Regions from separate parts of the Actinoplanes octamycinicus genome, predicted to be linked through region 1. Evidence: predicted binding sites of a transcription regulator. Region 1 holds the regulator's gene; each other region holds the start of a gene.
The links. Region 1 encodes HrcA, which represses chaperone genes, less so after heat shock. Its sites were predicted from a motif close to GGTTNGCACNCTCNNNNNGAGNGTGCNAACC; they were not measured.
Positions count from the first base shown of each region.

Region 2: groES (co-chaperone GroES) is a predicted target of HrcA. The motif match lies at 2,347-2,377, and genes of this name have one in related genera.
Region 3: groL (chaperonin GroEL) is a predicted target of HrcA. The motif match lies at 3,901-3,931, and genes of this name have one in related genera.

Region 1 covers NZ_JACHNB010000001.1:3,270,921-3,278,105, forward strand. The annotation lists gene BJY16_RS14685 (enoyl-CoA hydratase-related protein) at 1-719, opposite strand, end outside; gene hemW (radical SAM family heme chaperone HemW) at 903-2,105, shown strand; gene BJY16_RS14695 (DUF4870 domain-containing protein) at 2,165-2,650, opposite strand; gene hrcA (heat-inducible transcriptional repressor HrcA) at 2,763-3,785, shown strand; gene dnaJ (molecular chaperone DnaJ) at 3,820-4,959, shown strand; gene BJY16_RS14710 (IS110 family RNA-guided transposase) at 5,098-6,315, opposite strand; gene BJY16_RS14715 (TetR/AcrR family transcriptional regulator) at 6,613-7,185, opposite strand, start outside.
Region 2 covers NZ_JACHNB010000001.1:2,613,142-2,620,326, forward strand. The annotation lists gene BJY16_RS11850 (ABC transporter ATP-binding protein) at 1-3, shown strand, start outside; gene groL (chaperonin GroEL) at 13-1,668, opposite strand; gene groES (co-chaperone GroES) at 1,908-2,216, opposite strand; gene BJY16_RS11865 (class I SAM-dependent methyltransferase) at 2,439-3,617, shown strand; gene ybaK (Cys-tRNA(Pro) deacylase) at 3,692-4,174, shown strand; gene BJY16_RS11875 (sugar ABC transporter substrate-binding protein) at 4,499-5,605, shown strand; gene BJY16_RS11880 (ATP-binding cassette domain-containing protein) at 5,726-6,529, shown strand; gene BJY16_RS11885 (sugar ABC transporter permease) at 6,526-7,185, shown strand, end outside.
Region 3 covers NZ_JACHNB010000001.1:1,316,887-1,324,071, forward strand. The annotation lists gene BJY16_RS05880 (winged helix-turn-helix transcriptional regulator) at 1-765, opposite strand, end outside; gene BJY16_RS05885 (MFS transporter) at 791-2,032, shown strand; gene groL (chaperonin GroEL) at 2,092-3,714, opposite strand; gene BJY16_RS05895 (GNAT family N-acetyltransferase) at 4,092-4,598, shown strand; gene BJY16_RS05900 (hypothetical protein) at 4,598-5,050, shown strand; gene thrC (threonine synthase) at 5,339-6,619, opposite strand; SAM riboswitch class I at 6,631-6,762, opposite strand; gene BJY16_RS05910 (GNAT family N-acetyltransferase) at 6,841-7,185, opposite strand, start outside.

The sequences.
Region 1 (7,185 bases):
CCCTCCCGGCCCTCGGCCGAGGTGAAGTATCCGGCGGACCGGTCACTGAGGTCGGCCAGCTCGGCGCGGATGGACTCCGACCTGGTCCGGCGCAGCAGCTGCTTGGTCCCGGCCAGCGCCAACGGGCCACCCTTGATCAGCGAAGCGCAGTAGCCGGCCACCGTCCGGTCCAGATCGTCGTCCGGAACGGCGGCGGTGACCAGGCCGATCTCCGCGGCCCGGGCGCCGTCGAAGACGTCGCCGGTCAGGTAGAGCTCGGCGGCGGCCCGCGGCGCCAGCCGGGGCAGCACGGTGGCACTGATCACCGCGGGGATCACACCGAGCCGGACCTCGGTGAACGCGAAGGTCGCCGACCGGGCGCAGACCGCGAGGTCGGCGGCGCCGATCAGGCCCAGGCCACCGGCCCGGGCCGGCCCGGCGATCCGGGCCACCACCGGTTTCGGGAACTCCCAGATCTCGGCGAGCAGGTCGGCCATCAGCTCGACCGGCAGGCGCTCACCCGGCGCGGTGGCGGCGGTCTCCTTGAGATCGGCCCCGGAGCAGAAGACCGGGCCGGTGTGCGAGAGCACCACCACCCGGGTCTCCGGGTCGGCGGCCGCGGCGTCGAGTGCGGTGCGCAACTCGGTGATCAGCGCGCGGGAGAGGGCGTTGCGGTTCGCGGGGCTGTCCAGCGTGAGAGTGGTCACCCCGGCGACGGTGACGGTACCGACCAGATCCATGTCCGGCACCTTAACGCTTCCTTGGTCGCCGGCCGCGGCCATCCACAGGCGGTCGCCCGGCCGGGACCGGGCACACTCCGCCCGGCCGGGACCGGGCACACTCCGCCCGGCCGGGACCGGGCACACTCCGCCCGGCCGGGACCGGGCACACTCCGCCCGGCCGGGACCGGGCACACTTGGCGGATGGCCGGCGCACTTCCTGATGGCGAACCCGTTCCCGCGGACGGGTCGCTCCCCGACGAAGCCACCCGCGACGTGGGCGGTGACGGTTTCGCGGTCTACGTCCACGTGCCGTTCTGCGCCAGCCGGTGCGGCTACTGCGACTTCAACACGTACACCGCGAGCGAACTGGGTGCCGGGGCGAGCCGCGACGAGTACGCGGACACCGTCCTGAGGGAGCTGGAGCTGGCCGCGAAGGTGATCCAGCCCCGGGGCGGGGTGGACACCGTCTTCGTCGGCGGCGGCACGCCGACGCTGCTCACGGCAAAAGATCTGGGAAAGATCCTGGAGGGCGTCGACCGGACCTGGGGGCTGGCCGCCGGCGCCGAGGTGACCACCGAGGCGAATCCAGAATCTGTGGATCTGTCGTATTTGAAAGACCTGCGCACCGCCGGCTTCACCCGGATCTCGCTCGGCATGCAGTCCTCCGCCGAGCACGTGCTGCGCGTCCTGGACCGCAAGCACACCGCCGGCCGCGCGCCGCAGGCCGCCGAGGAGGCCCGGCGCGCCGGCTTCGGGCACGTCAACCTGGACCTGATCTACGGCACCCCGGGTGAGGCCCCGGAGGACTTCGCCCGCTCGCTGCGCACCGTGATCGACGCCGGGGTGGACCACGTCAGCGCGTACGCCCTGATCGTCGAGGACGGCACCCGGATGGCCACCCGGATGCGCCGGGGCGAGCTGCCTTTCCCCTCCGACGACGTGGCCGCGGACCGCTACCTGGCCGCCGAGGAGGCGCTCACCGCGGCCGGCCTCGGGTGGTACGAGGTGTCCAACTGGGCGCGGCCCGGCGGCGAGTGCCGGCACAACCTGCTCTACTGGACCGGCGCCGACTGGTGGGGGCTGGGTCCCGGGGCGCACAGCCACGTCGGCGGGGTGCGCTGGTGGAACGTGAAGCACCCCTCGGCGTACGCAAATCGCTTGAATGATGGGGTTTCCCCAGGTCACGGGCGCGAGCTGCTGAGCGCCGAGGACCGGCACGTAGAGGACGTGATGTTGCGGGTCCGGCTGCGTGCCGGGATCCCGCTGGACCGGGTGGACCCGGGCGGCGCGGCCCAGGCCCTCGGCGACGGCCTGCTGGAGCCGGACGCCTACGCGGCCGGCCGGCTGGTGCTGACGCTGCGCGGCCGGCTGCTGGCCGACGCGGTGATCCGCGACCTGGTCTGAATCGGTCACCGGTGACCGGTCGCCAGGGGAGGCGACCGATCACCGCGGGAGGCGACCGGTCATCTCAGGAAGCGGCCGCTCACCGGGTAGCGGAACGACTCGTTGTTGGCCGCCTTGATCCCGGCGAGCACGCCGGCGATCGTGGCGAACAGCCAGGCGATCCCGGCGATCACCGCCCCCACGCCGAAGCAGAACGTGGCATAGCCGATCACCGCGATGATCGACCAGAGCACCTGGAAGTTCAGCGCCTTGACCGACTCGGCGCGGACCGTGGCGGACTGCTCGCCCCGGGCCAGCAGCGAGATCAGCGGCGCCACCCAGCCGGCGCAGCCGCCGCCGAGGAACGCGCCGGCCGCGCCGCCCAGGTGGGCGACCAGGACCCAGGTGCGGTCCTCGGCGCTCAGCGGCGGAAGGCCCGGGTGGTATCCGCCGGACGGCGGGCCGTAGGGCGGAGGCGGCGGATATCCCGGTCCCGGCGGGGGAGGGTAGGCGTCTCCGGAGGACGTAGGGTACCCGTCACCTGGCGGTCGAGGCGGCTCGGTCATGGCCAGCAACCTATCGGAGATCGAACAACGGCGGACTCTCGATCATCGCGTTGCCGCCTGCCACGAAGTAGACTGGCACTCTGTCCGCGCGAGTGCCAGAGGGAGGGGTCATATGAGTCTGGATGACCGCAAGCTCGAGGTTCTGCGGGCGATCGTCGAGGATTATGTGAAAACGCGCGAGCCGGTCGGCAGCAAGTCGCTGGTCGAGCGTCACCAGCTCGGCGTCTCCCCGGCCACGGTGCGCAACGACATGGCCGTGCTGGAGGAGGAGGGCTACATCCGGCAGCCGCACACCAGTGCCGGCCGGGTGCCCACCGACGCCGGTTACCGGCTCTTCGTCGACCGCCTGACCCGGATCAAGCCGCTCAGCCCGGCCGAGCGCCGCGCCATCGAGCGCTTCATGATCGGCGTGGTCGACCTCGACGACGTGGTGCACCGCACCGTCCGGTTGCTCGCCACGCTCACCCGGCAGGTCGCGGTGGTGCAGTATCCGAGCCTGTCCCGCTCGGCGGTGCGCCATCTGGAGCTGGTCCCGATCTCCACCACCCGGCTGATGCTCGTGATGATCACCGACACCGGCCGGGTCGAGCAGCGCCTGGTCGAGATGCCCGCCCCGGTTCCCGAGGGCGACGTGTGGGACCTGCGCCGGCGGGTAAACGAGAAGCTGGCCGGCCAAAAACTGGCAGACACCCCGCCCCTGGTGCAGAAACTCGTCGAGGAGTGCACCCCGGAGCGCCGGGGGACCATGGCATGTCTGGCCACCGTCCTGCTCGAGACGCTGGTCGAGCGGAGTGAGGAGCGCCTCGCGCTGGCCGGGACCGCCAACCTCACTCGCGGCGGTGTGCTGGACTTTCAGGGCACGCTGCGTCCCGTGCTCGAAGCGCTCGAGGAGGAGGTCATCCTCCTCAAGCTGATCGGTGACCTGGAGCCGAGCACCACCCGGGTCCGGATCGGCGACGAGAACGAGATCGACAACCTCCGGTCGGCGTCCGTGGTGAGCACGGGTTACGGACCGGGTGCGACGATCGTTGGTGGGCTCGGTGTGCTGGGGCCGACAAGGATGGACTACCCCGGCACCATCGCTACTGTTCGTGCAGTGGCACGCTACGTTGGCGACCTGTTGGCACAGAATTGACGGATCCGCGCAGACATTGAGGACTCCAAACCCCGTGGCCAAGGACTACTACGGAATTCTCGGCGTGAGCCGGGAAGCCACCGACGACGAGATCAAGCGCGCCTACCGCAAACTGGCTCGGCAGTACCACCCGGACGTCAACCCCGATCCGGAGGCGCACGAGAAGTTCAAGGACATCAACGCGGCGTACGAGGTCCTCTCCGACGACCAGAAGCGGCAGATCGTCGACCTCGGCGGTGACCCGCTGGCGCCCGGCGGCGGCGCGCCCGGCGGCGGTCCCGGCGGGGCCGGCCCGTTCGTCGGTTTCCAGGACATCATGGACGCGTTCTTCGGCACCGCGGCCGGCGGCGGCTCGCGGGGGCCGCGGCCGCGCACCCGGCCCGGCGCCGACGCCATCCTGCGCCTCGAGCTGGACCTGGTGGAGACCGCGTTCGGCGTCGAGGCGCCGATCACCGTGGACACCGCGGTGCTCTGCACCCAGTGCTCCGGCGCCGGCACCGCGCCCGGCACCCACCTGGCCACCTGCGAGGTCTGCGGCGGCCGCGGCGAGGTGCAGTCGGTGCAGCGCACCTTCCTCGGCCAGGTCGTCTCGTCCCGCCCCTGCGCGAACTGCCAGGGCCACGGCACGATCATCCCGAGCCCGTGCCCGACCTGCGCCGGCGACGGCCGGATCCGCACCCGCCGCTCGCTGACCGTGAAGATCCCGGCCGGCGTCGAGGACGGCATGCGGATCCGCCTGGCCCAGCAGGGCGAGGTCGGCCCGGGCGGCGGCACCGCCGGCGACCTCTACGTGGAGATCCACGAGCGCCCGCACGACGTCTACTCCCGCAAGGGCGACGACCTGCACTGCCGCGTCACGCTGCCGATGACGGCCGCCGCGCTCGGCACCCGGATGACCATCAAGACCCTCGACGGCGAGGAGAACATCGAGGTCAAACCGGGCACACAGCCGGCCAGCACGCTGCGCATCCGGGGCAAGGGGGTGCCGCACCTGCGTGGTCAGGGCCGGGGCGACCTCTTCGTCCACCTCGACGTGAAGACGCCGACCAAGCTGACCGCGGACCAGGAGCGGATGCTGCGCGACTTCGCGAAGACGCGCGGGGAGGATGTCGCCGAGCTGAGCAAGCAGGGCGGGTTCTTCAGCCGGATGCGGGACGCCTTCAACGGCCACTGATCGAGCCAGGGGGCGCTGATCAGCGCCCCCTGCAGCTTTCCGGCCCGCCTTTCCGCCGACCGCCACTCTTCCAAGATCAAGTTCTTCATTGACGCAGGTCCGCTGGGGTGCGGATCGCATGCTCCCGGCACCCCTCTGTCAAGGGGTTGGTGTGAGGGGTGTTTTAGGGTGGTGGTTGGCGGGTCCGGGTTGTGACTTTTCCGAAGTGTCGATCTTGGGGTTTGGGTCGGCCGCGCTGGAGTTCAGAGTCGCCCCCGTGTGTCCTCCCGGACCCGTCGCTGTCTGTTGTGCCGTGTGGTCGTCTTTGATCATTTGGCGGTAGACGGTGTCGGACAGGCGTCGTTTCAACGCTCGCATGGCTTCCATCGCGGTTTTGCCTTCGGCGCGTTTGCGCTGGTAGTAGGCGCGGCCGGGGGTGTCGAAGCGGAGCTGGGTGATGGCCATGATGTGCAGGACCCGGTTGATGCGCCGGTTCCCGGCCCGGTTGAGCCGGTGATGATGGTTGTCGCCGGAGGACACGTCGATGGGGGCGGTGCCGTTCCAGGTGGCGAAGTGCCCGCGGGTCGGGAAGCGGCTGATGTCGCCGATGTCGCCGAGCAGGCGGGCGGCGCCGGAGGGGCCGATGCCGTTGAGGCTGGTCAGCTGGGTGCCGGTGGCGGCCAGCACGGTCTTCAGCTGCCGGTTGGCTGCTTTGATCTTGGTGTCCAGGGTGGTGAGCTCGTCGGCCAGGTCGCCGGCCAGCTGATAGCGGGTGGCGGTGACGATGTCGCCGGCCGGGACGCTGACGCGTTCGAGCAGGGTGCGGGCCTGGTCGGTGGTCAGGTTCTTCTTCGCGCCGCCGGGGATCAGTTCGAGCAGTAGCTGGTGCAGCCGGTTGATGGTCTCGGTGCGGGTGGCGCCGAGCTGGTCGCGGCGGTCGGCCAGCAGCCGCAGCGCGACGGTGGCGCCGTCGGCGTGAACGCGGCGCAGGCCCGGGGTGCGCAGGGCGGTCACCGCGATGTGGTGCGCGTCGTGACCGTCGGTTTTACGGCCGTGCCCGGTGTCAAAGTTGCGGGCTTTCGCGGCGAGTTTCGCCGGGACGTCCAGCACGGTTTCGCCGTCGGCGACCAGCCGCTGGGCCAGGTGCCGGCCGATGCCGTTACAGCCCTCGACCGCCCACACCCGGCCGGCGTGACGGCGGCCGGCGGCGAGCATCTGCTGGTAGCCACCGGTGTCGGTGCCGTACCTGCCACGGGCCAGCACCTGTTCACGCTCGTTGATGATCTCGATCGTCGCGGACCGCTTGTGCGGATCGACTCCAATGATCAGCTGACCCATGTACCCGTTGACCTTCCCGTCGTCGCGGCAGAACCACACCAGCGGGAGGGCAACGCTACTTACAGCTGGGCAAACCCCTCTTCAGCCACTCCGCGCCACGGTGACCGGCAGGGTCCAAGCCGGGAGAGAGCCACACCCCGCCATATGAGTGGGCAGCGCGGGCCTGAGCACCCTACCGATCACCTCGACCAAGCCTGGCCGGGCCGCGGTCGTACACCAAATTCTCTTTAAGTAGCGCGGGCCGGGGACGGCGATCTGGCCGCTGGCGCGTCCAGAGCGATCGCCGTCCCCTTCATTGCCCGTGGGCGGTTCCGGAGATCGAACCCGCCGGTTCGGCTATCTCGGAAGCCAGCGCCAGTTGAGCTCGGCCGGACTGGGTGGCGGGCCGGGTAGCGGACCATCGGCGCGCAGGCCGTCGAGAAGCACGGTGAGGCAGCGGTCGCGGAGCTCGCGGGTGCGTTCCGGATCGGGGACGCGGACGGCCGCGCACATCTCCAGCAGCAGGGTCACGTCGGCCGGGCCGGCATCGGCGCGCAGGTGTGGCCGAGCCCGCTCGATCAAGCTGGTGGCCAGGTGGGAGGCCAGCGTCGCGTCGTGGTTCATCTGGTCGGTCGGGGTGAACGTGCCGGCCAGGTGGACGGTGAGCGAGTGGACGTCGGCTCGCACCACGCCGTGCAGGAAGGTGGCCAGGGCGGTCCAGCCGTCCGGCTCCTGGGCGGCGCGCTCGGCCTCGGCGATGAAGGTCCGCAGCCCCTCGTGGCAGAGCGTGCGGAGCAGCTCCTCCTTGCTCGCGTAGCGCCGGTAGAGCGCGCTGATGCCGACGCCGGCACGCTCGGCGACCGCGGAGATCGGCGCTCGCGGGTCGGACAGGAAGATCTCGCGAGCCGCGGCCAGGATCGCCTCGTTGTT
Region 2 (7,185 bases), 660 kb from region 1:
TGAGACAACCGGTCAGAAGCCCGGACCGTGCTGGTGGCCGTGCCCGTGGCCGCCGTGGCTGTGCCCGTGACCGCCGCCCGCCGCGGGGGCCGGCTCGGCCGGCTTCTCCACCACGAGGCTCTCGGTGGTCAGCAGCAGGCCGGCGATCGAGACGGCGTTGGAGACCGCGTTGCGGGTCACCTTCACCGGGTCGATGATGCCGGCCGCGGCCAGGTCCACGTACTCGTCGGTGGCCGCGTTGAGGCCGTGGCCCCAGCCCAGCTCGCCGACCTTGCCCACCACGACGTAACCGTCGTGGCCGGCGTTCTGAGCGATCCAGCGCAGCGGCTCGACCAGCGCCTTGCGGACGATCGAGACGCCGATCGCCTCCTCGCCGGACAGGCCCAGGCCGCCGTCGAGCTCCGTGGCGACCTGCGCGAGGGCGGCGCCGCCGCCGGGGACGGTGCCCTCCTCCACGGCCGCCTTGGTCGCCGCGATGGCGTCCTCGATGCGGTGCTTGCGCTCCTTCATCTCGACCTCGGTCGCAGCACCGACCTTGATCACCGCGATGCCGCCGGAGAGCTTCGCGAGCCGCTCGGACAGCTTCTCCCGGTCCCAGTCGGAGTCCGACGCCTCGATCTCCTTGCGGATCTGCGCGACCCGGTCGGCGACCTCGGCGGCGTTCCCGCCACCGTCGACGATGGTGGTGTTCTCCTTGTCGACCACGATGCGCCGGGCGCTGCCCAGCTGCTCCAGGCCGACCTGGTCGAGCTTGTAGCCGAGCTCGGGGGCGATCAGCTCGCCGCCGGTGGCGATCGCCAGGTCCTGCAGGATCGCCTTGCGCCGGTCACCGAAACCCGGGGCCTTCACCGCGGCGACCTTGAGGGTCTTGCGCAGCGAGTTGACCACCAGGGTGGAGAGCGCCTGGCCCTCCACGTCCTCGGCCACGATCAGCAGCGGCTTGCCGGTCTGCAGCACCTTCTCCAGCAGCGGGAGCAGCTCCTCGATGCTGGAGATCTTCTGCGTGGTGAGGAGGATGTGCGCGTCCTCCAGCACCGCCTCCTGCGACTCGGCGTCGGTCACGAAGTTCGGCGAGATGAAGCCCTTGTCGAACTGCAGACCCTCGGTGACGTCGAGCTCGGTGTGCAGCGCCGAGCCCTCCTCGACGGTGATCACGCCGTCCCGGCCGACCCGGTCCATCGCCTCGGCGATCAGCTCACCGATGGTGGCGTCCTGGGCCGAGATGGTGGCCACGTTGGCGATCGCCTTGTGGTCGGCGACCTCGACGGCCTTGCCCAGCAGCGCCTTGGAGACGGCCTCGGCGGCCTGGTCCATGCCCCGCTTGAGGCCGATCGGGTTGGCGCCCGCGGTGACGTTGCGCAGGCCCTCGCGGACCAGCGCCTGCGCCAGCACGGTGGCGGTGGTGGTCCCGTCGCCGGCGACGTCGTTGGTCTTCGTCGCCACCTCCTTGACCAGCTGCGCGCCAAGGTTCTCGTACGGGTCGGTGAGCTCGATCTCCTTGGCGATGGTGACGCCGTCGTTGGTGATCGTCGGAGCGCCGAACTTCTTGTCCAGGACGACGTTGCGGCCGCGCGGGCCGAGAGTGACCTTGACCGTGTCGGCGAGCGTGTTGACGCCGTGCTCCAGCAGGTGCCGGGCGTCGTCAGAGAAACTGAGGATCTTCGCCATGTATAGGTCCCTTCACGCGCCGACGCCCTGCCCCGATCCAGGGCTTGCCCTGCCGATCACCCGGGGCTGCGGCGTGCCCCAGGCGGCGCCTGGCGGCGTCCGCGGAAAGGCCACATACAACACCGGTATGCGACCTTTCCGCAGCCGACGCCAGCCACCACCTGAGCCGCGCCTCGCACTCGGGTGATCGGCAGGACAAGCCCTGGCGGAACAGGGCGTCTGCACAGTCGGTTTAGGTCTTACTTCTCGATGACCGCGAGGACGTCGCGGGCGGAGAGCACCAGGTACTCCTCACCGGCGTACTTGACCTCGGTGCCGCCGTACTTCGAGTAGAGGACCACGTCGCCGACCTTGACGTCGAGCGGGACGCGGTTGCCCTTGTCGTCGATCCGGCCGGGGCCGACGGCGAGGACGGTGCCCTCCTGCGGCTTCTCCTTGGCGGTGTCGGGGATCACGATGCCCGACGCCGTGGTGGTCTCGGCCTCGTTCGCCTGAACCACGATGCGGTCCTCGAGCGGCTTGATCGCAACCTTGGTCGCGGTAGTCACGGGCATACCCTCCTGGGTACAGGTTTCGCCGGCCTTGAACCAGGCCAGTCAATGCCTCATGCCACCGGGCGGGGCCGTCGTCGCGGGTGCCGGTCCGCCTGGTGCCTAACCGCCACGAGCAAGCCCGGGCGGCTGGCACCCTCATGTTGAGAGTGCTAATCGGAGATTATGCCGGAACTAGCACTCCGTCAACCAGAGTGCCAACCTGTCACGCCGGGGAGAATGCCTGGTGTGACCCCTGAACTCCTTGCTCTCCTGCAGACCCCGGAAGGGGCTCGTGCGCTGGCCGTGGCGGCCGAGGTCGGCGACGGTGAGCCGCTCGCCGCGGCCTCGGCCTTACGGGCCCGGGGCTTCGGCGCGGAGCTGGCCGCCGCCGCTCTCACCCAGGCTAGTTTGCGCCGCCGGGCAGCGATGAAGTTCGGCCCGGACGCCGCCGGAATGTTCTTCACCCGGAACGGTCTGGAGCAGGCGACCCGCGCGGTGGTCGCGGAGCGCCGGGCTGCCCGGCTGGCCGCCTCCGGCGTCGCGACCCTGGCCGATCTGGGCTGCGGGCTGGGATCCGACGCGCTGGCCGCGGCCCGGCAGGGGATCGCGGTGTACGCGGTGGACGCCGACCCGGGCACCGCCGCGCTGGCCGCCGCGAACGCCGCGGCCGCCGGCCTGGCCGAGCTGATCACCGTGACCTGCGCCGACGCCACCACGGTCGAGGTGGAGAAGTTCGACGCGGTGTTCGCCGACCCGGCCCGCCGGCAGACCGGCCGGGGCCGGGTGTTCGACCCGAAGGCGTACTCGCCGCCCTGGGACTTCGTCGCCGGGCTGGCCGGGCGGGTGCCGCGGACGGTGCTCAAACTGGCCCCCGGCATCGACCACGCGCTGCTGCCGCCGGGCGCCGAGGGGGAGTGGGTGAGCGTCGGCGGGGACCTGGTGGAGGCCGCCTTCTGGTGCGGCCCGCTGGCGTCCGCGCCGCGCCGGGCCACCCTGGTCGGCCTCGGTGAGCTGACCGGCTCGGGTGTCGAGCGGGCCCCGGTCGGGCCGGTCGGCGCCTGGTTCTACGACCCGGACCCGGCGGTGGTCCGCTCGCACCTGGTGGCCGAGTTCGCCGCCGGGATCGGCGGGCGGCTGGCCGACCCGGAGATCGCCTACGTCTACACCGACGACCCGGTGGACACGCCGTTCGCCCGGCGGCTGGCGGTGACCGACGTGCTGCCGTTCTCGCTGAAGCGGCTGCGCGCGCTGTTCCGGGAGCGCGGCGTCGGCACCCTGGAGATCCGCAAGCGCGGCTCTGCGCTGGTCCCGGACCAGCTCCGCAAGGATCTGAAGCTGTCCGGGCCGCACGCGGCCGGGCTGGTGCTGACCCGGGTGGACGGCGCGCCGACGGCGTTGGTGACCGCGCACTCCTGAGGACGGAACGGAAACGTCGTAACGGGTCCGAATCGGGCGTTCGGGAAGATCGCCCCGGGAGTACCGTGCGACCCATGCCGAAGAAGGCGGCCGGCACCCCGGCCACTGCGCTGCTGGCCGCGGAGCGGGTTCCGCACACCCTGCATCCGTACGAGGTGTCGCCGGACGCCCCGAACTACGGCGCCCTGGTCGCGGGGGCTCTGGGAGTGGCGCCGGAGCGGCTGTTCAAGACTCTGGTGGCCGAGGTGGACGGCCGGCTGGTGGTCGGCGTCGTGCCGGTCACCGGCGATCTCGACCTGAAGGCGCTCGCCCAGGCGGCCGGCGGCAAGCGGGCGGCGCTGGCCGACCGTGCCGCCGCCGAGCGCAGCAGTGGGTACGTGCGCGGCGGGATCAGCCCGCTCGGGCAGCGCAAGCGGCTGCCCACGGTGATCGACGAGTCGGCCACCGGTCTCGATTTGATGTACGTCTCGGCCGGCCGCCGCGGCCTCCAGGTCGCCTTGGCGCCCGCCGACCTGGTGCGCCTGACCAGCGCGACCGTCGCCCCGATCAGATCCTGACGAGGAGTTTCCGGGAATCTTGTGGGTTCCTGAGACCTTCGGAGTTGATCTTACTTAGCGTTACCTTGTGCCGTGGGTTTCGCGACTTTCAGGGCCGCCTCGTCCGGGTTGGGTGGCGGCCGTGTTGCGCGATTGTTATCCCTCGTTACGAGATAGATCACTGAGGTGACTTGTGTTCCAGGCCACCGCCGGAATACGTTGCCGGGCACAACAAACCGGTTCCTGATCCATCGGCGCCCAGGGGAGCGACACTCCCAGGCACGCACCAACCCCTGACAAATCCGAACGAAGGCTCCGGATTTACCCCCCGAAAGGACATACGGAATGCGTAAGGGACTGTTCGCCCTTGCCGCCGTCGGCCTCCTGGCCACCGGCAGCATGGCCGCCTGCGGCGACGACAAGAGCGACGACACCGCGACTGGCAGCGGCACCGGCGCGAAGGCCGGCAAGGTCGGCGTGATCCTGCCCGACACCAAGAGCTCGGCTCGCTGGGAGACGGCGGACACCAAGTACCTGACCGAGGCGTTCAAGGCCGCGGGCGTCGAGGCCGAGATCAAGAACGCTCAGGGCGACAAGAACTCGTTCCAGACCATCGCCGACGGCATGATCCAGAGCGGCGTCAAGGTTCTGATGATCGTCAACCTGGACTCCGGCACCGGTAAGAACGTCCTGGAGAACGCCAAGAAGGCCGGCATCGCGACGATCGACTACGACCGTCTGACGCTGAACGGTGGCGCGAACTACTACGTCTCGTTCGACAACAACGAGGTCGGCAAGCTGCAGGGCCAGGGCCTGGTGGACTGCCTCACCGCGGCCAAGGCGGTCAAGCCGGTCGTGTCGTACCTGAACGGCTCGCCGACCGACAACAACGCCACCCTGTTCAAGGAGGGCTACGACTCGGTCCTCAAGCCGAAGTTCGACTCGGGCGAGTTCGTCAAGGGCCCGGACGACGCGGTTCCGGACTGGGACAACGCCAAGGGCGGCACCATCTTCGAGCAGCAGCTCACCAAGAACCCGAAGATCGCCGGCGTGCTCGCCGCGAACGACGGTCTCGGTAACGCGGCCATCGAGGTGCTGAAGAAGAACAAGCTGAACGGCAAGGTCCCGGTGACCGGCCAGGACGCCACCGTGCAGGGTCTGCAGAACATCCTCGCGGGCGACCAGTGCATGACCGTCTACAAGGCGATCAAGAAGGAGGCCGACGCGGCCGCCGAGCTGGCCATCGCGCTGGCCAAGGGCGAGAAGCCGACCACGGCCACCGGCACCGTCACCGACCCGGAGTCCAAGGCGACCGTTCCGTCCGTGCTGCTGAAGCCGGAGGCGATCACCAAGGAGAACGTCAAGAAGGTCGTCGACGACGGCTTCGTGACCAAGGCGGAGCTCTGCACCGCTGCGTTCGCCGACGCCTGCACCAAGGCGGGCATCAGCTGATCTGCCAGCACTCCTGCTGACACCGGCGACGGCGCCGTCCACGCTCTTCGCGTGGGCGGCGCCTGAGTCGGTTCGGCAGACCCCCTGAACGGCCGGTCACCGAACGAAGGAGAAACATCCGTGGCCGCGACACCCCTCTTGGAACTGCGCGGGATCGACAAGAGTTTCGGTCCTGTCCAGGTCCTCCACGATGTCGAGCTCAGCGTGTACCCCGGCGAGGTCACCGCCCTGGTGGGCGACAACGGCGCCGGTAAGTCGACGCTGGTCAAGTGCATCAGTGGCATCTACCCGATCGACGCGGGCACGGTGACCTTCGACGGCAAGCAGGTCGCCATCCACAGCCCCCGGGACGCCTCGGAGCTGGGCATCGAGGTCGTCTACCAGGACCTCGCGCTCTGCGACAACCTGGACATCGTCCAGAACATGTTCCTCGGCCGGGAGAAGAAGCGCGGCATCGTGCTCGACGAGCCGACCATGGAGCAGATGGCCGGCGAGACGCTGGCCAGCCTCTCGGTGCGCACCGTCAAGTCGCTGCGCCAGCTCGTCGCCAGCCTCTCCGGTGGCCAGCGGCAGACCGTGGCGATCGCCAAGGCCGTGCTGTGGAACAGCAAGGTCGTGATCCTGGACGAGCCGACCGCCGCGCTGGGTGTGGCACAGACCGCCCAGGTGCTGGAGCTGGTTCGCCGGCTGGCCGACAACGGCCTCGGCGTGGTGCTCATCTCGCACAACATGAACGACGTCTTCGCGGTCTCGGACCGGATCGCCGCGCTCTACCTCGGCCGGATGGCCGCCCAGGTCAAGGCGAGCGACGTCACCCACTCGCAGGTCGTCGAGCTGATCACCGGCGGGCGCAGTGGCAACCTGGGCCTCCCGCCGGAGAAGCCCACCGACTTCGTCGAAATCATGCCGGGAGCCGAGCAGTGAGCACCTCAACCCTCGAGACCGCCGGCGGCGTCAAGGTCGTCAAGCCGACGGTGGCCAGCCACTTCCGGGACTACTGGGGCCGGGTCCGGGGCGGTGACCTCGGCGCGCTGCCCGCCGTACTGGGTCTGGTCATCCTGATCCTGATCTTCGGCACCGCGCGGACCGACACGTTCTTCAGCGCCGGCAACTTCGCCAACCTGTTCAACCAGGCGGCCGGCGTCATCATGATCGCGATGGGCCTGATCTTCGTCCTGCTGCTCGGCGAGATCGACCTGTCCGCCGGTTTCGCCGCCGGTGTGTGCGGCGCCGTGATGGCGATCCTGCTCACCGAGCACGGCGTCAACCAGGGCCTCTCGCTGCTCGCCGCGCTGGCCACCGGTGTGGTGATCGGCCTGCTGCTCGGCTACCTGGTCGCCAAGGTCGGCATCCCGTCCTTCGTCGTCACCCTGGCCGCCTTCCTGGCCTTCCAGGGCGTGCTGCTGAACCTGCTCGGCGAGGGCAAGAACATCTCGATCCCGGACGGCTTCATCAAGTCGCTGAACAAGGACAGCCTCCCGGTCACCTGGAGCTGGATCCTGGCGATCGGCGCGGTCGCGGTCTTCGCGCTGGTCCAGTTCCTGCGGTACCGGGGCCGGGCCAAGCGCGGCCTGGTCACC
Region 3 (7,185 bases), 2.0 Mb from region 1:
ACGCTTGAGCCGGTCGGCGCCGCCGGCCCGGAAGGTGGGCAGGCGCAGCGCCGCGGCGAGCCGGCCGTCGGCGTCGGAGAGCAGGTCATAGGGCAGGGCGGCGTGGCTCGCGAAGGCGGCCAGCTGGTCCGGGCGCTGGGTGCTGACGCCCCGGATCCGGGCGCCGGCCGCGACGAACCGGTCGTGGCGGGCGGCGTAGGTGGTCGCCTCCAGGGTGCAGCCGCGGGTGCCGGGAATGTCCGTCCAGCGCGGCGGATAGCCCTGCGACTCCGGAGCGAAGGCGCCGGGGAAGCAGAACAGCACGGTCCAGGCGCCCGGCTCGGCGGGGCGGGCCGGTGCGCCGTCCTGCCGGGGCAGGGTCAGCTCCGGCAGCGCGCGTCCGAGCAGGGACCGCACCCGGCGCTGCTCGGCCGAGCCCTCCTCGGCGGTGGCGGTCAGCGAGCCGTCGCCGAGCACGTAGCGGTCGCCCCACTCCTGCAGGGTGAGCAGCACCGGGAGCAGGCCCTCGCCCTTGGCGGTGAGCAGGTAGTCGTGGCGGGGCGGGCGGTCGGTGTAGCGCCGGCGCTCCAGCACGCCGTGCTCGACCAGGGCGGCGAGCCGCTCGGCCAGGGCGCGGCGGCTCATCCCGAGCTCTTTCTGCAGCGCGTCGAAGCGGGTCACCCCGCCGGCCACGTCCCGCACGATCAGGAACGTCCACCAGTCGGTCAGCACCCCGAGGGCCTGGGTGATTCCGCAATCCACGTCTGTCAGGTCGACCTGCCTCACGGCCACCACTATAGTGCGTTCCATTATGAAACTTACTACGTTCTGGCGCTGGTGGACGGCGGGCGCGACGAGCCAGCTCGGTTCCGCGGTGGGCTCGGTGGCCCTGCCGCTGACCGCGCTGACCGTGCTGCACGCCTCCGCCCTCGAGATGGGACTGATCACCGCCGCGACCTACCTGGCCTACCTGCTGATCAGCCTGCCGGCCGGCGTGATCGTGCAGCGTCTGCCGCTGCGCGGCTTCCAGGTCGGTGCGGACCTGACCCGGGCGCTCGCGGTGGCCTCGATCCCGCTCGCCTGGTGGCTGGACGCGCTCTCGGTGACGCAGTTGATCGTGGTGGCCCTGGTGATCAGCTTCGGCGACGTGCTCTTCGACGTGGCCAACCAGACGTTCCTGCCGACGATCGTGCCGGCCGCCCAGCTCCAGGCGCGGAACAGCCTGACCTCCGGCACCCACGCGGCCACCCAGCTCGGCGGCCCGTCACTGGGCGGGCTCGCGGTCCAGGTGTTCGGACCGGTGCCGACCCTGCTGGTCGACGCGGTCAGCTACCTGTTCTCCGGCGCGCTGCTCGGCTCGCTGCCGGCCCGCCGCACCGAGGCGCCGACCGGCGACCGGACCCCGATGGCCGCGCTGATCCGCGAGGGCTGGCGCTACGTCACCCGGCACCCGATCATCGGTCCCGGCATGTGGGTGGCCACCTCGGTCAACTTCGTCTGCGGGGCGCAGATGGCGCTCTTTGCCTACTACCTGGTCCGCGACCTGCACGCCGCGCCCGGCCTGGTCGGCCTGCTGCTCGCCGCCGAAGGCGTGGGCACACTGATCGGGGCGGCGCTGACCACCCGGTTCACCGCCCGGTTCGGCACCGCCCGCGGGCTGATCATCGTGGGCTTCACCGGGGTGGCCGGGGCGCTGCTCATCCCGCTGGGCGCCGGAGCCGCCGGCTACCTGGCCTTCGCCACCGGGAACCTGATCTTCGCGGCCTCGGTGGTGGTGCTGAGCGTGACCACCCGGACCTACCGGATGACGCAGAGCCCGCCCGAGCTGCTGTCCCGGGTGATCGCGACGGTGAAGTTCGTGTCCTGGGGCGCGATCCCGCTCGGCGGCCTGCTCGCCGGGGCGCTGGCCGGTCCGCTCGGCGCCCGGACCACCCTGCTGATCTTCGGGGCGCTGACCGCGATCTGCCCGGTGATCTACCTGCTCTCCCCGGTGCGCGGGCTGCGCGACCTCACCGATCACGCCGCCGCCGGGCGGGAGATGCAACCGGCCTGAGACACGGAACGGGCGGGCCGCTCGCGCGACCCGCCCGGTTCTGTCTGTTACGGCTGGACTCAGAAGTCCATGTCGCCGCCGCCGGGGCCGGCCGGCGCAGCCGGGGTCTTCTCCGGCTTGTCGGCCACGACGGCCTCGGTGGTGAGGAACAGCGCGGCGATCGACGCGGCGTTCTGCAGCGCCGAGCGGGTCACCTTGGCCGGGTCGATGATGCCCGCGGCCAGCAGGTCCACGTACTCACCGTTCGCGGCGTTGAGACCGTAACCGGCCTCCAGGTTGCGCACCTTCTCCACGACGACGCCGCCCTCGAGGCCGGCGTTCACCGCGATCTGGCGCAGCGGGGCGTCCAGCGCGACCTTGACGATGTTGGCACCGGTGGCCTCGTCGCCGGACAGGTCCAGCTTGTCGAACGCGGTCTTGCCGGCCTGCACCAGCGCGACGCCACCACCCGGGACGATGCCCTCCTCGACGGCCGCCTTCGCGTTGCGAACGGCGTCCTCGATGCGGTGCTTGCGCTCCTTGAGCTCGACCTCGGTGGCCGCGCCGACCTTGATCACCGCAACGCCGCCGGCCAGCTTGGCCAGACGCTCCTGCAGCTTCTCACGGTCGTAGTCGGAGTCCGAGCGCTCGATCTCGGCGCGGATCTGGTTGACCCGGCCCTGGATCTGCTCGGCGTTGCCGGCACCGTCGACGATGGTGGTCTCGTCCTTGGTGATGACGACCTTGCGGGCCTGGCCCAGCAGGGACAGGTCGGCGGCGTCCAGCTTGAGGCCGACCTCCTCGCTGATGACCGCGCCACCGGTGAGGATGGCGATGTCCTCGAGCATGGCCTTGCGGCGGTCACCGAAGCCCGGGGCCTTGACGGCGACGGACTTGAAGGTGCCACGGACCTTGTTGACGACCAGGGTGGCCAGGGCCTCGCCCTCGACGTCCTCGGCGATGATGATCAGCGGCTTGCCGGACTGCATGACCTTCTCGAGGACCGGGAGCAGGTCCTTGACCGCGGAGATCTTGCTGTTGGCGATCAGGATGTAGGGGTCGTCGAAGACGGCCTCCATCCGCTCGGCGTCGGTCATGAAGTACGCCGAGATGTAGCCCTTGTCGAAGCGCATACCCTCGGTGAGCTCGAGCTCCAGGCCGAAGGTGTTGCTCTCCTCGACGGTGATGACGCCTTCCTTGCCGACCTTGTCCATGGCCTCGGCGATGATCTCGCCGACCGTGGTGTCACCGGCGGAGATGGACGCGGTGGAGGCGATCTGCTCCTTGGTCTCCACGTCCTTGGCCAGCTGCTGCAGGCCCTCGGAGACGCTGGCCACGGCGGCCTCGATGCCCCGCTTCAGGGCCATCGGGTTCGCGCCCGCGGCGACGTTCCGCAGACCCTCGCGGACCAGGGCCTGGGCCAGGACGGTCGCCGTCGTCGTGCCGTCACCGGCGACGTCGTCGGTCTTCTTGGCGACCTCCTTGACCAGCTCGGCGCCGATCTTCTCGTACGAGTCCTCGAGCTCGATCTCCTTGGCGATGGATACACCATCGTTGGTGATCGTGGGGGCGCCCCACTTCTTCTCGAGGACCACGTTGCGGCCCTTCGGGCCGAGGGTCACCTTGACCGCGTCGGCGAGCTGGTTCATGCCCCGCTCGAGGCCCCGGCGAGCCTCCTCGTCGAATGCGATGATCTTGGCCATACGGCGTTGTCCTCCCGGACATCCGCGGTTTCGGGCCGAGGGCCCGTCCCCGCACACTGAGGAAGTCTGTGGACGTCACCACCTGGCGATGTGACGTCCTCAGGCCGAGCCGGATAGCCCGCGACGACCGGTTTCGTGCCGCGGCGCCGATGGCGGCGACGCGACCGGAACCCCACCGTCCCGACCTGCTGGCACTCACGGGTCGCGAGTGCCAATCACTTGTTTAGCACTCCCGGGTACCGAGTGCAAGAAACCCCATCTTCCCGCGAAACCCTCGGGTGCGGTCCGGAATCCGGCTAAAGATCTTCATGCGCAGCTCAGGACGGTTTTGCGGCAAGACGGTTGTGGCCGGCCGCCGCGACGAGTAATGAGGACGCATGGAGAACTGGACCGTGCGCCGGGTCACCCCCCGGGACGCCGGACGGATGCGCGCCCTGCGGCTCGAGATGCTCGCGGACAGTCCCCTCGCCTTCCTGGAGACCCTGGCCCAGGCCGCCGCCCGCTCGCACGAGGGCTACGCGCAGCGGCTCGGCATGTCGGCCGACGGCCCGGAGCTGTCCCAGTTCATCGCCGACCCGGGTGACGGGCCGCTGCTCGGGCACGCCGGCGGCACCGCGATCCCGGACGAGCCACACGTCACGGTGGTCTTCTCGGTCTATCTGACGCCGGCCGTCCGGGGCGGCAAACTGCTCGCCCAGCTGGTCGACGCGGTCGCCGACTGGTCCACCGCGGCCGGGCGGCACGAGCTGATGCTCGAGGTGGTGGTCGGCAACGGGCGGGCCGTCCGGGCGTACGAGAAGCTGGGTTTCCAGGACACCGGGGTGCGCCTGCCGCACCCGACCGTGCCGGTCCTGACCCAGCTGCAGATGCGCCGGAGGATGTGATGTCACCCCGGCGCTGGCATGTCACCCGGACGGTGCTCACCGCGGCGAACGGGACCACCGGCGCCGGGCTGCTGCTCGCCCTGGCCACCCGCACGAAGATCCGGCGCGGCCGGGACGGCGTGCTGATCGCCGAGGGGTGGAAACTGCCGATGCCGCCGGCGTCCTGCTTCACGGTCGGCTCGGTGATCATCACCCGGCGGTCGGCGGAGTGGCTGCTGGCCGAGGAGCGGGCCGCGCTGCTGGCGCACGAGAGCCGGCACGCCGGGCAGTACGCGGTGCTCGGGCCACTCTTCTGGCCGGCTTACTGGGTCGCTTGTGGCTGGTCCTACGTGGCGACCGGATCCTTCGGCGTGCGGAATTACTTCGAACGCCGGGCCGGGCTGCGCGACGGCGGCTATCCGGAGGATCTGCCACTGCGACCCTGGGTGGAGCGGGTGTTCCGCCGCCGCTGAGACCGGCCATCCGGGGCCGCTGAGACGGCCTAACGCGGCCGCTGAGACTCGGCCCGCCGCCACCGGTGAGATTTGGTCGGGAGGACGGACGCACAACGCCTCCGGCACGAAGCCATTGGGTCAGCGTTGGGTCGTTGGGTCCCTCGGAGATTGTCGCCAAGCTCAGGTGAGGGGCCACTTACGGCGTCGCGTCCTCCCGCGACAAGCATCCTGCCGATCCGGAGATCGGCGCGCAAGTCCTCGGAGGAAGGAATATTCGACAACCGGCAGATGTCCGGTTACTGTCCGCTATCCGAGCAGGCCGGCCTCGCGCGCGCCGCGCAGCGACGGCTTGATCCGGTGGGTCGGGCCGACCTCGGCGGAGATCGCGTCCAGCGTCTTCAGACCCTCGCCGGTGTTGTAGACGACCGTCTCCTTCGCCGGGTCCAGCTTGCCGCTCTCCACCAGCTTCTTCAGCACCGCGACGGTGGTGCCGCCGGCGGTCTCGGCGAAGACGCCGGTGGTCTCGGCGAGCAGCCGGATGCCCTCCCGGATCTCCGCGTCGTCCGCGTAGTCCATCCAGCCGCCGGTGCGGCGGACCGCCTCGATCGCGTACGGCCCGGCGGCCGGGTCGCCGATGTTCAGCGACTTGGCGATGCCGGTCGGCTTGACCGGGGTGATCACGTCGGTGTCGTTGTGCAGCGCCACCGCGATCGGGTTGCAGCCGGCCGACTGCGCGCCGAAGACCGTCCAGCCGCCCGCCGGCGCCTCGGCCAGTCCGATCTCGACCAGCTCGCTGAACGCCTTGTCCACCTTGGTGAGCAGCTCGCCGGAGGCCATCGGGATGACCACCTGGGCCGGGATCCGCCAGCCGAGCTGCTCGGCCACCTCGTAGCCCAGGGTCTTGGAGCCCTCGGCGTAGAACGGCCGCACGTTCACGTTCACGAACGCGGTGTCCTCGAACTCGTCGGTCTCCACCAGCTCGCTGCACAGCCGGTTCACGTCGTCGTAGGAGCCCTCGATGGCGACCAGCTCACCGCCGTAGACCGCGGTGGTGACGACCTTGCCCTGCTCCAGGTCGGACGGGATGAAGACGATGCTGGGCACGCCGGCCCGGGCCGCGTGGGCGGCCACCGAGTTGGCCAGGTTGCCGGTGGAGGCGCAGGAGAACCGCTTGAAGCCCAGCTCCTTGGCGGCGGTCAGGGCCACCGAGACGACCCGGTCCTTGAACGAATGGGTCGGGTTCTGCGAGTCGTCCTTCACCCAGAGCGGGGCGGTGATGCCCAGGCGCTCGGCCAGTGCCGGGGCGCTGACCAGCGGGGTCAGGCCGGGGTCCAGGGTCACTCGGGTGGCCGGGTCCTGGCCGGCCGGCAGCAGCGCGGCGTAACGCCAGATGTTCTGCGGGCCCGCCTCGATCTCGGCCCGGGTCACCCGCGCGAGCGCGGCCTCGTCGTAGGCCACCTCGAGCGGGCCGAAACACTCGAAACAGGCGTGCTGCGCGGCGAGCGGGTACTCCGCGCTGCACGCGCGGCAGATCAGGCCGCGGGCCGGCGAAGTGGTAGCAGTGGGTGTGGTGACGGCAGACGTCATCGAGGCCTTCCCTCTCATCTTTCCCGGCGGCGACCTGCCTCGGGACGGAATTAGCACCTGCCGCGCGCGGCCTCGTCCTCGAGACATACGCGGTGGTTGCCGGGGCTTCACAGGGCCGTTCCCTCTGCCCCTCTGGATGAGGTATTCAGTTGTTTCCCGAAGCTTACGACGAGATCTCGGCAAGTCCACACCGAGTTCCCGAGGTGTGAGCGACCTCCTTCCTATCGGCCGCCGCTTGACTGCTCCAAGGATCCGACGCAGGAGAACTGGCTGGCGACCGGGCGGTACCCCAGCCGCGTGTTGACCGCCAGCATCGGCAGGTTCGCCTCGTCGTTGCTGGTGAACGCGCGAGTCACGCCGGTCGCGGCGGCTCGCCGCAGGGCCACGCTCTTGACCAGCCGAGCCAGGCCGCGGCCGCGGTGGCCGGGGGCGGTGGCGGTCATGTCCGACCAGACCCGGTCGCCGTCACGGACCAGCAGGGAGAACGACACGATCTCGCCGGCCACCAGGGCCGCGGTGCTGCAGTCGTGGTCGAGGCCGGGGTTCTGCCAGATGTCGTACCGCCA